Regions from separate parts of the Peribacillus sp. NPDC096540 genome, predicted to be linked through region 3. Evidence: riboswitches for the same ligand, from Rfam matches in the RefSeq annotation. Region 3 holds a riboswitch; each other region holds the start of a gene.
What was found. Region 3 has a riboswitch for glycine ahead of gcvT (glycine cleavage system aminomethyltransferase GcvT). Riboswitches for the same ligand answer to the same signal wherever they lie in the genome.

Region 1 (5,291 bases), on a different contig from region 3:
AAGCTCTTTTAATACTGCCGTTTCTCTAGCAGCACCACATGCGAATGCAAGTACAAAGAAACTCTTCTTTCTTTTTATTACGATGCCCCCTGTAACATTTTAAAAAGTCGGCTCATCTATTTATGAATATTTTCATTTGTGGTTATTAAGAATGCTGGCAAATCCTACTGAACCTCATTACATAACCGACCGATATCCTCGACTTCAACAACGACCTCATCCCCCGACTTGATCGGGCAGCTGCCAGATGGTGAACCCGTGGCCAAAATGTCACCTGGCTCAAGTGTCATTACCTGCGAAAGCCAGCTGATTAGATACGGAATGCTTAGAGACATTTCATTGGTATTCCCGTCTTGTACAACGCGGCCGTTTAAAGTGGTCACAATCCGCAAATTTGTAGGATCTACCCCGGTAACGATGCACGGCCCCAAAGGTCCGAACGTATCAAATCCTTTGCCCCGCGTAAACTGTGGATCTTTTTTTGTAAGATCTCTTGCTGTGACGTCATTAAATATCGTACAACCAAACACATAATCAAGCGCATCTTCTTCTTTAATGTTTTTTCCGCGCTTTCCAATTACCAAGGCTACTTCCCCTTCAAGTTCTACTTGGTTGGATAGATCGTTTGGAGGAAGGATAATTTTCTCCTTGTCTGGAATAAGCGCAGATAATGGCTTTAAAAATAGAAATGGTTCTACAAGGTTTGCCTCTCCCCCTGTTTCCTTCGCATGACCTGCATATGTCCAGCCGAAATTAACCACTTTCGAGGGTTTTACAGGTTCCAAAATTTTCACGTCACTATATTTCAGCTCTACCCCGTCATACTTTATTTCCTTGTTGACAAGTTCAGCAAAACTGCTAGACAGTTGTAATATCATCTCATCCTCAACAATACCGTAATGTATCTTGCCCTGTTGATTCTGATAGCGAACTATTTTTTGTGTTTTTTGTAGCACATGCATTATGAATAAACTCCTTTGATGTAAGGTATACTGACCTCAGATAATATAAAACTCGGGTCTCCACATAATCGCAAACGAAGACATCCAACTCCATTATAACCGAAAAGCTCAATGAAATAGAAGTTTAGCTTCCACATACAATTAACTCCCCTTTAGCATTCCCGAAGAGCATTAAGGAAAATCAAAATCAAGGATTCATTTCGGTTTATCATTTTTATAAACGATTAAACTTTATTTAAACCGATATATGTTTTTTATAAACGGTACGACTCTATTTTAAAACTACACTAAATGAATTTAATATCACTGTGGAGCGATTAGTGTCTTTGTCTGGAAAAGGTATGTTTTCACTTTCAGTTAGTTTGCGACTAGCCTTTATTTATAACATTTTGAGAATATTTAGAGTATCAAAATATATTTCAGGCGGGAGCACTACAGACTTATCATAACGGAAAAACACCTTTCTGTCATTCTGTACGTGTCGCTTCGGCATTAAATGGACCGATAACCACGATCTGTACGGCTAACGCCTACATTTTGTAGGTTCTTGTTCCCTTTACGGTTTCACCGCCATACCGAACGAGCCGAAAAGTGAACTTGTTTTTTATTTCTTTATCTGTAGTTTATTTAACTCTACGGTTTGTAATGTTGATTCTACTTTCTTTAGAATTTGCTCTTATCTCTCCTGATGGAAAAGAGTTTATTATGGGAACACTGATCCCTTATTTCTTCTTTTTAACTATTTATTGGATAGCTTCATTCTTATATTTCAGAAATACAAAAATTCCACTAATTATAAGTCTTGTCATATTTATTGTCCTTGTCATTTCTATTTTACCTAGACTTTACATTGCCCAAGAGTATCATATAATAGAAGATCGAAATTTAAAGGATGACTACGCAGTAAGCTATCATACTTACAAAATCATTGGAGAAAAATACAGAGGAAATTCAGTTCAAGTATATAAAAAAGTCTTCCCTTTTACTTATAAACCTCAATCCGAATATAAAGACAGGACAGATCAAGCTGGCGATATTATGATGGAATTATATCGTAAAAATTACAAAATAAAAGATGGGAATACTTTGACTATTGGAGATTTCGAAATCCCATTAAAATAAAAAAGACACCATATTTAATATGGTTCCAGACTGTCGACAAAGTCGACAGCTGTTTTTTTGTATAAAGTTTAGCAACAATATATTGTTTCCTTCTTTCAAATTCACAACTAAATGTGCTAATTAAAAGATGCAAAAACCCAATAGGAAGAGCTTCTTTTTCCACCTTGATAAAGGAATAAATAGAAAGGGCATGTTTTGAAAAAAGATTAATCAAAACATGCCCTTATACTATTTAATTGGATTATTCTTTTATAAAAAAGATTGATCATTTTTGTGTTCCTTAATCAACTAACGCACCTGTTAACTTAAGTACATTCTTTCAAAATTTTGTTTTTATAATAAAGGCTATGTTTAAGAATAATGTTGATTATTTTAAAGTTTTAAAGGAAGTCCGTTATGTGCTTCCTTAATGAATATTTTAAAAGATGGGGGATCACCACTTGAATATCAAATTTGTACCGTACCTATCTAAAAATAACGTCTCACTCTATTCATATATTTTATATACTCTTCCCCAAATTTCTTGATACACCATCTTTCTTCTGAAAGAATAATCCAGTGCGCTGATATTTGGAAAACTATTAATAACCCAAGCAATATCCATGAATGTGTAAGCAATACACAACCCAAGAAGTAAATGAAATATGCAATGTACATAGGATTGCGGGATATTCGATATAACCCGTTTACATTTATCCCATTCATTTTAGGTTTAGCATAATTTACTATAGATACCGCATATAAAACAATTCCTGAAATATAGATTATTAGGCCGATATAAAACCAAACTGAGTCTGTTCTAATTTTGAGTAGTAATAAAAATAATAGAATAAGGGCGGTCGTAATTTGATAAATCCAGAAAGCCACTTTTTCTTTTCCCAATAATGGAGCAAAGAAACCTGCACGTTTAGGCCCCTCTTTACTTATTGCACTCAATAGGCCATACCTTATAAGTATAATTGGTATAACTGTCAAAAATGCATCCATTCTATCCCACCTTTTAGGTCTTTAATTTACAATTGAAGTTTATTGCTACTTATTTATATTACGAATACCCCAAAATATGTAAACTTACATTTATTCCATAATTTAAGAAATCCTCTAGTGTTTGAAACATATTCATCCTCCTCACTTAAATACTTCACAGAGCGATTATTTGTCTCATCTAAATACTCCTTCCAGAAAAAAATATTAAGTAATAAGTTCTACAAATAATAAATAATCCCTTGTTGAACTCCCTGCCCAATAAGTTGTTTAACGTAATCCAAAGCGTGGTTCATCGCCAAGAGATACTCCTAATTTCCAGACACTACTGAAAAACCGGTATCTACTAGGGGAGTAATGCCAGACATATAGTATTCTTTAATACTAAAAAAAGGTGGACATGTTGGTATTGATATAGGGAATAAGTAATCATGGGAGGCACAAACTAGTACTGGCATCCCATTTGTGATAGAACAAAATACTTCCAAGTCGAGTATGCACCTGAGTGAGGCTGAACCTTTGCATATTTGGCACCAAACAGCTTTGTTAAGTGCTCAATAGCTGCTTGTTCTGCCACATCATCAAATTCACATCCGCCATAATAACGTATTCCTGGATAACCCTCTGCATATTTATTCGTCATCACACTTCCCATGGCCTCTAATACATCTTGGCTGACGAAGTTTTCTGATGCGATCAACTCTAGTGTTTGATGTTGCCGTTGCCTTTCGTTTTCAATTGCTTAAAAATGGTTTGATCATTTTTCTGCAAACTCATTCTTATTTCCTCCTTTTTTTAGATAGCTGCTGCCACTTCATATCATGTTCCCTGTTTTTGCACGCAAAAAAGGACAGAAAAGGGTAATGGCAACATTCCCTTCTCTGTCCTTTTACCTGAGAGTTTAACTCTATGCTAAAAAGAGTCTTCCCCTTTGGTGGCGTTTTATAAACGCTCTCTCCAGAGTTGCGTCCCATTGTGGTTCTTTACCTGAGAGATTTGTTCCAAGGTTTTTTTGGAACTTGCTCCTTCAGTGGCTGTCTACATTGCACTCTCCCACAATCGTCATCAGCTATATATTTTTTTGAAACACTCTAAATATTCGCGATTGTACATTATTTACATAAGTATTTTTTATGGTATCGCCTCTTTATTTATACATATTCAGGAAACTAAGAAAAGATAAAACGGAGGAAAATCACTTTATATCAGCAAACGCTTTCAAATTTAACAGACTAATGCTTCTTTATGTAGTTCTGCTCTTGATAATCGCTGATTGCAGCCTGGTTTTTCTCTTTTTCTTTTAAAACATAACTAAGTAAGTCTAATGAGAGGCGCGCTGCCACTTGTCCAGTTATTCCCGTATGATCGTAAGGAGTAGCTACTTCTACCATATCAAAACCGATTACTTCTCCTCTTTTTGCAATTCCATGGAGTAATTCGTTGACTTCATCATAAAGCAGGCCTCCAGGAGAAGGTGTGCCTGTCGCAGGGGCGATCGATGGGTCGAGGCCATCAATGTCCATGGTAATATAATATTTTTCACCTTCTGGAATAAGTTCCAGAACCTGTTCAAATCCCATCTTTCTCATTTGGCGGGGAGACAAGATGACACTTCCGTATTCTCTGGCAGCATCGACATCTTCTTTTTTACTGCTGCTGATTCCACGAATGCCCAATTGGAAAATCTTTTGAACATGATTCATTTCAGATAAGCGGCGGATGCAACTTCCATGTCCAACCCGCATTCCTGAACGGTGATCTGCCCAGTCTAAATGTGCATCAATCTGGATCACATGAAATGGCCCGAGTTCACCCAAGCCCTTTCCTACTGGAATTGTAATGGAATGATCTCCACCTAAAACAACTGGCATTGCACCTTTTGAAACGATTTTTCGAATGGCTATTTCCGTATTATCATGGGATTGCATCATATCCCCATGGACTATGTCTACATCACCGCAATCAACGACTTTCCATTTCGGGCCAAGATAAATGATATCATTTTCAATATCATAGGCACCATCTAACCCGAAACTATATAATGTAGAGCCCTCCCGAATTCCTCTTGGACCCATTCTTGCGCCTGACTTCCATTGTGTTCCCATATCATTTGGAACTCCAATGACAGCTACATCTGCATCTAGCTGGTCTAGATCAGGACATACGGGATATTTCCCGAACGTACAGATTCCGGTAAAAGGTAAATTAAGATGTTGTTTTTCA
Region 2 (5,291 bases), on a different contig from region 3:
CTAAGCCCCTGTTCAGGAAGCTTTAGAAAACCAGGCTTGGCTGCATTTACGGCCTCAAACATCGGTTGAAAACCACCAAAGTAATGAATAGGAAGATAAATTCCTAAGAATCCTATAATCACGATCATCATGATATCTTTAATGACTGCTGTCCAAACTGAGCCGTGTATTCCAGAAATCATAACATAAATGGTAAGGCTGATTGCTCCCATCCAAACCGCGGTAGACATTGAAATTGCTCCATAAGATGCTTCTGAAACAATAATCCCTAATCCTTTAAGTTGCACGACAATCACTGGAATCATCGATACCACACCGACAAGTGCTGCCAGAATTCCTAAACTTGGGCTCTTATACTTGCTTACAAAGAAATCAGATTGAGACATTAGACTATTTTCTTTGGCATATTTCCATATTTCCGGAAGAAGCCAATATGACAATACATAAGACAAAGTAATGTAAATAAGGACGTATAAAGCGGGTGCACCCTTACCATAAGCCCAGCCGCTGCCGCCAAGAAAGGAAAAAGTCGTATAAATTTCTCCAGCCATCAATAGAAAGACGAATATAGCACCAAAACCACGGCCTCCAACTGTCCATTGTTCCAAATTCATGTCTTTTCCTTTTGAAGATCGAATACCTAAAAAGATTGATAAAAGTAAAAATCCTAAAATAATTAAGAGGGAAATATTCATTCCTGGTCACCTTCCCGATTTCTGGGGTCCAACTTATACATAATGCCCAAAATAACGGAAGTAAGGACCACCCACATAGCCATCCAAAACATATTAAAAGGCAACCCTAATACATAAGGTTCTATTCTGTTAACAAAAGGAAGAAATCCTAATATGCCTATAAACGGAACTAGAGTAAGTATATATATAATCTTCATTAATCAAACCCCTCCATTCTATTCTAAATGAAAGTCATTCATATCGACTTAAAGTACCTCACTATTTTAATATAAAATTTACTGTGGATGCAGTATATTTTTAGTAGCACTTCTCTGTGTTAGCAAAATAAACTGAAAAAAGGAAGGGAGTGTCCCTTCCTTTTAATTCCTTCGAACATGAAAAATGGCTACTTCTTTTTCTGATAGTTATAGAGTACGAGTAAAAGAATGAACCAGATTGGCGTCATTAACAGTGATACCCGTGTAGCTTCAGCGAATAGCATAACGATTAGGATGAACAGAAATAATCCTAAAATAACGTAATTGATAAAGGGTGTAAAAGGAGCTTTGAAAGTTGATTGGGCTCTCAAATCCGGACGTTTTTTCGTATATTTGATATGAGAAATCAAGATGATGCTCCAAACCCAAATGAAACAGATGGCACTGATTGTTGTCACTATTGTAAAGGCCTGTTCCGGGATCATTTTGCTTAGCAATGCCCCTAGGGAGACGACGATTGCCGATGTAAACAAGGCATTACTTGGAACAGCATGTTTATTTAATTTTGCTAATTTTGCAGGAGCATCGTTATTATTGCTTAACGTATAAAGCATACGGCTTGTTGAAAATAAACCGCTGTTGCCGGCAGATGCAGCGGATGTTAGGACGACAAAATTGATAATCCCTGCAGCGACTGGTATGCCGATTAGTGTAAAGACTTCTACGAATGGACTGCTTGATGAATCCAGCTGTGTCCAAGGATTGACGCATAAAATGACGAGTATAGCACCTACATAGAAAAGTAAAATTCGGACCGGGATTTTATTGATGGCAGACGGTATATTTTTTTTCGGGTTTGCTGTTTCTGCTGCAGAAACACCAATTAATTCGACCCCTACAAAGGAGAAGACAACCAGTTGTAAGGATAGCAGGAAGCCGGATACGCCGTTCGGGAACATGCCTCCGTGGCTCCAAAGGTTGGTGAGTGAAACGGTTCCCGTGTTTGTTTTAAAGCCAATGACTAACAGGATGATGCCTACAATAATCAAGGCAACAATCGTGATAACCTTAATGAGCGCGAACCAGAATTCAAGTTCTCCAAACAATTTAACGGTCAATAAATTCAATCCTAACAGAATGACCAGGCAGGCAAGAGCCGGTATCCATTGAGGGATATTGAACCAATATTGCATATAGACACCAACCGCGATGATATCGGCCATGGCTGTCATGATCCAACAGAACCAATAGGTCCATCCGGTCACGAATCCAGCCCACGGCCCGATATATTCGGTAGCGAATTCGGTGAATGACGTATAACCTGCGTTGGATAAAAGTAATTCCCCTAAAGCCCTCATAACAAAAAATAAGGCAATCCCTATAATAAGATAGGAAAAGATAATGGATGGACCGGCCAATTGGATGGCTTTACCGGATCCAAGAAATAAACCGGTACCAATGGTTCCTCCTATTGCAATTAATTGTATATGGCGATTTTTTAAATCTCTTTTCAATTCCTGTTTAGCCAATTTGAGCATCTCCCGTTGTTTTTCATCTTAGTCGTGTGGAGCGTGATTCTATATTCCGTATAGCTCGTTTTTTCACCTCGCTTATGCCATTAAATGGCAATATCTTGGATTTTAGACAATAAAAAAAGAGATTGGATACTACCAATCTCGTCAGGTTAAAGAATAACAATTCATCATTCGTTACTCTTCTGTCCTTTTGCCTGAGATTGTGAATCCTTCGGCGCTGTACTATGTACAGTCTCTCCAGAAGCTGCTCCTGCTATAGTGTGATCCATAGCATTCAACGCTTACTAGTATGCGGTTGTAATAAATGTCCGTCTGTGGAAGAAATGAATCTTCTTTCGGTCATTTGTCATTATATTTAAATAACAATAATATAATATTGGAATTCTATCATTGTTTATTCTATAGGTCAATATGGAATTGGAAAGTTAGGCCGTCATTCTTGGTATTTCACAATATTATAGGCTTTCTAGTTGTTTTTTTCTATACAATCCATGCCATAGGAACTGGCACTTTAATCGCGGTTATTATCTGAATAGCGTGATAAATTTTAGCTGAAAAGGTGAAAGGAATTATGGAGATAAAAACAGTATCAATTATTGGATTAGGAGCACTGGGCATTTTATATGGACAACATTTATCAAAGGAAATGCCAACCTTATGACCATGTTTTTTTAGTTTATTAAAAGTGCAGGCGATTGAAACAGTAGTCCTATTGATGAGCATAGAAAATTTTATTGTTAATAACAATAGCGTATTTTGCGATATAAAACCAATCCATAATCAGTTAAAAGTGAACTATAAACTGGAATGCAAAACCTTCATCGTAATTATAATGGAAAATGGAGATTCATTCCGTTAAGAATGAATCCGCAAATAAAAGCTGAATTGAGATCATAAAAAAGGTGTCAGGCATCCTCTTGGGTTTATGTCCCCAAAGATCCCTGACAATATTAATGAGGAAATTAAACTTTTACCACACGTTTATAGCCAACCTCGCTGAATAATGGATTTGCAGGAAGTACAAACATTTCATCATCTAAGTCTAGTTGTATCGGATGAGAGAAAATATCTCCGTTATATACGAATGAGTGATATTCACCAAACTCACCACATGGATCTACATCCTCTGGTAAATCTTTAATAAATTTATGGTCCAGATCTCTTCCTAAAAAAGAAGGATCGAGCTTATCTAAACGAATGCTGACTATTTTCGCTTTATACCCTAAATCAAGAAACTCCTGGACTAGCTGTTTCGGGTTGATTCCGGCTAAAGGAAGGATTAGTTCATAACCATTAGACTCAACTAAGTTCTTTTTGTATTCGATACAATCTTCCAGAAAAAGATCTCCAAATGCAATTTTGGAGATACCTTGATTGCCAAAAAAATTCATGGCGCCAATTAGGCCATTTTCAAAACCTTTTCCATCATATAAAGGATATTGAATTTTGTATAATGGAATTCCAATGGATGCTGCTTGAGCTTGGATCAATTTAAAATCAACCATGTGTCCGGATGTTTCATCATCAGTCGTAACGGTTGTAATTAATGATACGACTTCATATTTGTTTTCTTTTAACAGCTTATGAAGCATATACGTGGAATCTTTGCCACCACTAAAACAAGCTATGATCTTTTCTTTCAACATCAGCCCATCTCCCTTTTGTTCCCGTTTATTTCTAGCGTACTCACTTTAGCTGCGTGAATCAACAAAGAAGGGGGGCGAGTAGAGTGCATACAGTCATCACCTGTTAAGTTTATTGAAATTGTTACGAGTAAATTGGTGGAATTCACGAGTAAAACATGAAAATTCACGAGTTAAGTGTGCTCTATTATATAGAAAAACTATATATCCTACTTTTTAAGGTACGAATGTTGAGTTAAAAGTATGTATTAGATTAATTGAAACCTTTTCGCTAAAGAATGTGTCTACTCCTAAAGATTTTCATAGTATATAACATCCTCTCTACATTATCTGAGAAAGGGGGTTATATTTTGGAAAAGACAAAGCTTACCGGACGGATCGTTACACCTGATGATTCTGAATATGAGCAGGCAAGAATAAATAATAATTTAAGCTTCCCAAAATTCCCAAAGATAATTGTATTTTGTCAGAATACAAAGGATGTACAAAATGCATTGAAGTGGGCGAGGGAGAATCATATACCTTTTCGGGTGAGGAGCGGCCGACATAGCTATGAAAATTTTTCATTAGTAAATGGCGGTCTTATTATTGATGTCAGCGAAATGGATAGAATCAAGGTCAATCGTGAAAAAATGATTGCGAAAATAGAAGCCGGAGCTAATTTAGGGAAGGTATATAATAAATTATGGGAATACGGCACGACTATCCCTGCAGGTACCGAAAGCAGTGTAGGCCTTGTCGGCCTTACGCTTGGCGGGGGAATTGGCATGTTAACGCGGTTGTTTGGACTTACTTGTGACAATCTGATTGAACTAGAAATGGTAAGAGCGAGTGGGAGTAAAGGTGCTGAACTCATTAAAGCAAACAAGAATCATAATAGTGATTTATTTTGGGCTTGCTGCGGTGGGGGAGGCGGGAACTTTGGTATTGTCACATCCTTTACATTCAAGGTGCACCCCATTTCTAGGGTTTCAGTCTTCTCCATTACATGGGGATGGGAAGATTTCGAAGAAGTATTTAATGCATGGCAAAATTGGGCACCTCACACGGATGAACGACTAACATCAGAAATAGAATTTAAGTCAAAGGAAGTAAACCAAATTATCGCTCAAGGTGAATTTGTAGGTACGTCATCTAAGTTAAAGCAACTTCTTCAGCCGTTAACGAGAACTGGTTCACCAACTAGTGTATTGATAAAGGAAGTCCCATATATTGAAGCTG
Region 3 (5,291 bases):
CTTCAAACAATCCTAGCGTATTGGGATTCGTCAGCATTAAAGCCGCCGTATCCGAACCTACCACGCGCTTTAAATCTTCAAGGTCAACTAAGCCATTTTCATCAGATTTTACCGTAATCGTTTCCAGTCCCGCAACAGTGGCGGAAGCTGGATTCGTACCGTGTGCCGAATCAGGAACAATCACTTTCGTCCGTGCTGTATCACCGTTCGCTTCATGGAAGGCGCGAATCATCATTAACCCTGTCCATTCACCATGTGCACCTGCTGCTGGCTGTAAAGTCACTTGATCCATCCCTGTGATTTCTGTTAAATGTTCTTGCAAGTCAAATAATAGTTCCAAGGCTCCCTGCACAGTCGCCGGATCTTGATATGGATGGATATGGGCGAAACCGTTAAAACGCGCCACATTTTCATTTATTTTCGGGTTATACTTCATCGTACAAGAACCGAGTGGATAAAAGCCCGAATCCACCCCGTGATTCCGTTTGGATAAAGCCGTATAATGACGCATGATATCTAATTCCGATACTTCTGGAAGCTCAGCCTCTTCTTGACGGATGTACTCGGCAGGAAAAATCTCTTCAAGCGAAATTTTTTCAACATCCATTTCCGGTAGACTGTACCCGATTCGACCGGACGTACTGATTTCAAAAATGAGTGATTGATCTTGATTATTCATGTTGATCCCCCAATTCCTGCGCAAGTGCATCAATTTCTTCTTTTGTTCTAAGTTCTGTTACAGCCACAAGCATATGGTCTTTCAACTGTGGATAAACAGTCCCTAAGTCGAAGCCGCCGATCATTTCTTTATCAAAAAGACTTTGATTAATTTCTTGGTAAGGAGCCGGCAATTTAATGACAAATTCATTAAACGAAGGTCCTTCAAACACCACTTCTATTCCTTTTTCCTTTAAAGCTTTTTTCGCATAATAGGCTTTTTGAATATTATTAACAGCCATTTCTTTGACACCCTTTTTCCCAAGTGCGGTCATCGCAACAGAAGCTGCTAAAGCATTCAACGCCTGATTGGAACAGATATTGGATGTTGCCTTGTCACGACGAATGTGTTGCTCACGAGCTTGAAGTGTCAGTACAAATCCCCGTTTACCATCTTCATCCACTGTTTGCCCGACGAGACGACCTGGCACTTTTCGAACAAGTTTGTTCGTGACCGCAAAGTATCCGCAATGAGGTCCGCCAAAAGCTGCTGGAATACCGAATGGCTGAGCATCGCCTGTTACGATATCAGCTCCAAGGGCACCTGGGGGTGTCAATGCACCTAGTGCAAGAGGGTTACTCGAAACGATAAACATGGATTTCACATCATGAATGATTTCTTCCATTTCTTTCAACGGTTCAATACGTCCAAAGAAGTTTGGATATTGGACAATGACTCCCGCAATATCATCTTTTGCCAATTCCTTTAAGGCGGCTAGATCTGTCACACCATCTTTAAATGGAATTTCAATGACTTCTACTCGCTGACCTTTCGCATACGTCTTAACGACTTCCCTTGATTCAGGATGTACTGCAGCTGAAATGAGAATTTTCTTACGTCGTGTATGACCGGATGCAAGCATCGCTGCTTCCGCTAATGCCGTCCCTCCGTCATACATGGAGGAGTTAGCTACATCCATTCCGGTCATTTCACAAATCATCGTTTGATATTCAAAAATGGCCTGAAGCTCCCCCTGTGAAATTTCCGGCTGATAAGGAGTGTAGGCTGTATAAAACTCCGAACGGGATAGAACGTGATCGACGATGACCGGTGAATAATGGTCATACACGCCCGCACCAAGAAAGGAAGCATAGTTTTTAAGATCAGCATTCTTGGCCGCAAGTTTTGATAATTCTTTCATTAAGGCTGGCTCTGATTTAGCTGGTTTAATGTCATATTCGCCTTGAAAACGGACACTTTCAGGAATATCGTTGAAAAGGTTCTCAACAGAAGGGACCCCTATTACCTCCAGCATTTGTTGTTTATCCTGCTCTGTCATGGGTAAGTAACGATGTTTCATCTTAATGACCATTCCTCTCTATTTACGTGGTTTTTTATAAAAAGGTGTTTGTATAATAACGGCTTTCAATCGTTTTGAACGAATTTCCACTTCGACTTCCAAATCCATCACCGAATAGTCTTTATCGATAAGTACCAATCCTACATTTTTCTTCAAGGTTGGTGATTGAGTGCCAGTCGTAACTTCACCAATGACTTTATCCCCACTGTATACCTTATAACCATGACGAGGAATGCCTCGGTCAATCATTTCAATTCCGACAAGCTTACGTGGTGCCCCATTTTCCTTTTGTTCAGCTAGAACGGCTTTCCCGAAAAAGTCGGCTTCCTTATCCACTTTAACCGCAAAACCAATCCCGGCTTCAATTGGGGTAATATCCGGTGAAAGCTCCTGTCCATAAAGCGGAAGTTTAGCTTCAAAGCGGAGTGTGTCACGTGCCCCTAAACCTATCGGCTGTATCCCTTCTTCTTTTCCTGCATCAAGAATAGCTCTCCAAAGGGCCGGGCCATTTTCACTGCGGCTATATATTTCAAAACCATCTTCACCCGTATATCCTGTACGTGAAACGATCGTGGAAAGCCCATTTATCAGGACATTTTCCTTGAATTTAAAAAAGCCAATTTCACTCAAAAGTGTATCATTAGATAGTTTTTGTAATATTTTCTCTGCAAGAGGTCCCTGCAATGCCAACTGTGTATAATCGCTTGATACATTCGAAAGTTGGACATCCTCTGAACAATTAGCTTGAAGCCAGTTAAAATCTTTTTCTGTATTGGCGGCATTGACCACGAGCAGATAGTCATCTTCTGCTCTTTTATAAATGATAAGATCGTCAACCGTACCGCCGTTTTCATAACACATAGCCGTATAAATTGCACCACCCTGTTTTAGCTTTGATACATCATTGGTCATCATTTTTTGTAAAAAGGAAAGACTCCCTGGTCCCTTTACATCAACCTCACCCATATGGGAGACATCAAATAAGCCAGCTTTTGTACGAACTGCTTCATGTTCGTCCTTGATACCCGAAAATTGAACAGGAAGTTCCCAGCCGCCAAAATCGATTGTTTTTCCTCCGCATTCACGATAAACCTCAAATAGTGGCGTTCTTTTTAAATTGGTCAAAAAATGACCCCCCTTATATTTTTTAAATGTACTTTGCTTTCTTTTCTAAAATCTTCTTTCCATTCAATCAGATCTTCTTATACTTCTCATCCTGTTCATAATGAGGAAAAAAGGGCACAAAAAAGGACAGAGAAAGCCCTATAGAGCTTTTTCTCTGTCCTGAAACCTGAAAGTTTACCTATATAATAGGTTTTCCCCTTTGGTGGCCGTCCTGCAACGAGCGGCGCTCTCCAGAGTTGCGTCCAATAAGAGTTCTTTTGCCTGAGAGATTCACTGCTAAGTTTGCTCCTTCGGCGCTACATTCGTAGTCTCTCCCCTTATCTTCACCCGCATATAAATGTGTCTCCACCAATTAGGAAAGTAAATAATTCCTACTGATAGTTAGTAAAACCTCTGTGCATTTACAAAATGCGTTCTCTACCAACTCTCCTTAAAACTTCGGGGAACTTAATGAATGATCTCTAGTCTGTTAATCTGGGATAAAGTAGGAGCCGGTTGCCCATACTATTAAAAACGCTACATTCAGAAAAATGGACGCTTCTTTTAAGCGTTTGGGAAATTGGAATTTTCTAAATATACTTACATCCTACCTTAAGAAACTTTTCTCTGCAATATCTTTTTACAGAGAAATATTTTTCTTACTACACATATAAAATGTTCGGGTTTCAACCCTAAATAAGAAAATTATGATTTTAGAAGGAGTAGTTTCAATGAAAATTAATATATCCTTCAGTTCTGATTGGAATGACGGGTTTCTACAAAAGATGGAAAATGACGGTCCATGGGGAAATTGGGAGCTTTATAAATTGGCTGTTCAAATGGAAGAAAACCTCATTATTCCTGATTTTGAAGGTTTACAGGCACCCAAGCATCTTCCACAGCTCACCCCGCTTCCCCACCAATTGGAAGCAGCAAAGCAGGTAGTTGAAAAGATGAATGGAAAAGCCATTTTAGCTGATGAAGTAGGTCTCGGTAAAACAATCGAAGCTGGCTTGATTCTAAAAGAATACATGATCCGAGGTCTTGTTAAAAAAGTATTAATCCTTGTACCCGCTTCACTTGTAAGTCAATGGTCTTTTGAATTGAATACCAAGTTTCATATTCCGGCTGTTGTTCAAAGAAAAAGTTATGTGTGGGAATCATGCGATGTTGTTATATCATCCATTGATACAGCGAAACGCGCTCCGCATCGAGATATCATTTTTAATCAGGAATATGACTTTATCATTATTGATGAAGCTCATAAACTTAAAAATAATAAAACGAAGAACTATGAATTTGTCCAAAATCTGAAAAAGAAATTTTGTTTACTGCTGACAGCTACGCCAATTCAAAATAAAGTCGAAGAAATTTTCCATCTAGTTTCGTTATTAAAACCGGGGCACCTGGGAAATGCAACACTCTTTTCTGAGAAATATAAAGGCAAAGGCCGTAATATTATTGAGGATGAGCATCTAAAGGAACTCGTCAATACTGTAATGATTCGGAACCGACGGGCTGATACTGGAATTGAATGGACCAAAAGGCAGGTGGAAACAATCATCATTGAATTTTCTCCAACTGAACAAGCCTTGTACGACGCTGTTTCCAAATTTAAGCCTGTTTCAGATAGGGCGAAGGGAAGTTCTTTTTCAGCACTCACGCTCCAAAGAGAAGCATGCAGCAGCAGAGAAGCCGTTTTTTATACATTGAAAAACATGAAAGCCAAATATGAACAGCCTTCCCCTGACTTCTTAGCAAAGCTGGATGAGCTGTTTGAGAAGGTAAATGAAACGGTACAAAACTCCAAGGCTGAAAAAGCTTTAGAACTCATCAAGAAAATTGATGACAAAGTGATTATTTTTACGGAATACAGAGCTACTCAGCTATATTTACAGTGGTATTTACAACAGAATGGAATTTCCTCGGTTCCTTTCCGCGGCGGATTTAAGCGTGGAAAAAAAGACTGGATGAGAGAATTATTCCAAAAGCAGATTCAGGTTTTAATTGCTACCGAAGCTGGTGGGGAAGGAATAAACCTTCAATTTTGCCACCACTTGATTAATTTTGACCTGCCATGGAATCCAATGAGACTTGAACAAAGAATTGGACGGATTCACCGACTTGGTCAGGAAGAAGATGTCATGATTTATAACTTTGCAACGAAAA

Region 1: another riboswitch for glycine. It lies ahead of glyA (serine hydroxymethyltransferase); the one in region 3 lies ahead of gcvT (glycine cleavage system aminomethyltransferase GcvT).
Region 2: another riboswitch for glycine. It lies ahead of ACQKMR_RS08675 (amino acid permease); the one in region 3 lies ahead of gcvT (glycine cleavage system aminomethyltransferase GcvT).

Annotation. Positions count from the first base shown of each region.
Region 1 is NZ_JBNNTG010000056.1:7,641-12,931, forward strand. It holds gene ACQKMR_RS26415 (fumarylacetoacetate hydrolase family protein) at 165-962, opposite strand; gene ACQKMR_RS26420 (hypothetical protein) at 1,554-2,084, shown strand; gene ACQKMR_RS26425 (methyltransferase family protein) at 2,553-3,071, opposite strand; partial or broken gene glyA (serine hydroxymethyltransferase) at 3,526-3,845, opposite strand; glycine riboswitch at 3,941-4,034, opposite strand; glycine riboswitch at 4,035-4,134, opposite strand; gene speB (agmatinase) at 4,301-5,291, opposite strand, start outside.
Region 2 is NZ_JBNNTG010000006.1:163,774-169,064, forward strand. It holds gene ACQKMR_RS08665 (sodium:solute symporter family protein) at 1-695, opposite strand, end outside; gene ACQKMR_RS08670 (DUF3311 domain-containing protein) at 692-892, opposite strand; gene ACQKMR_RS08675 (amino acid permease) at 1,081-2,421, opposite strand; glycine riboswitch at 2,600-2,678, opposite strand; gene ACQKMR_RS08680 (hypothetical protein) at 3,390-4,073, opposite strand; gene ACQKMR_RS08685 (FAD-binding oxidoreductase) at 4,421-5,291, shown strand, end outside.
Region 3 is NZ_JBNNTG010000003.1:169,637-174,927, reverse strand. It holds gene gcvPB (aminomethyl-transferring glycine dehydrogenase subunit GcvPB) at 1-679, opposite strand, end outside; gene gcvPA (aminomethyl-transferring glycine dehydrogenase subunit GcvPA) at 672-2,018, opposite strand; gene gcvT (glycine cleavage system aminomethyltransferase GcvT) at 2,037-3,143, opposite strand; glycine riboswitch at 3,296-3,379, opposite strand; glycine riboswitch at 3,383-3,470, opposite strand; gene ACQKMR_RS04740 (DEAD/DEAH box helicase) at 3,854-5,291, shown strand, end outside.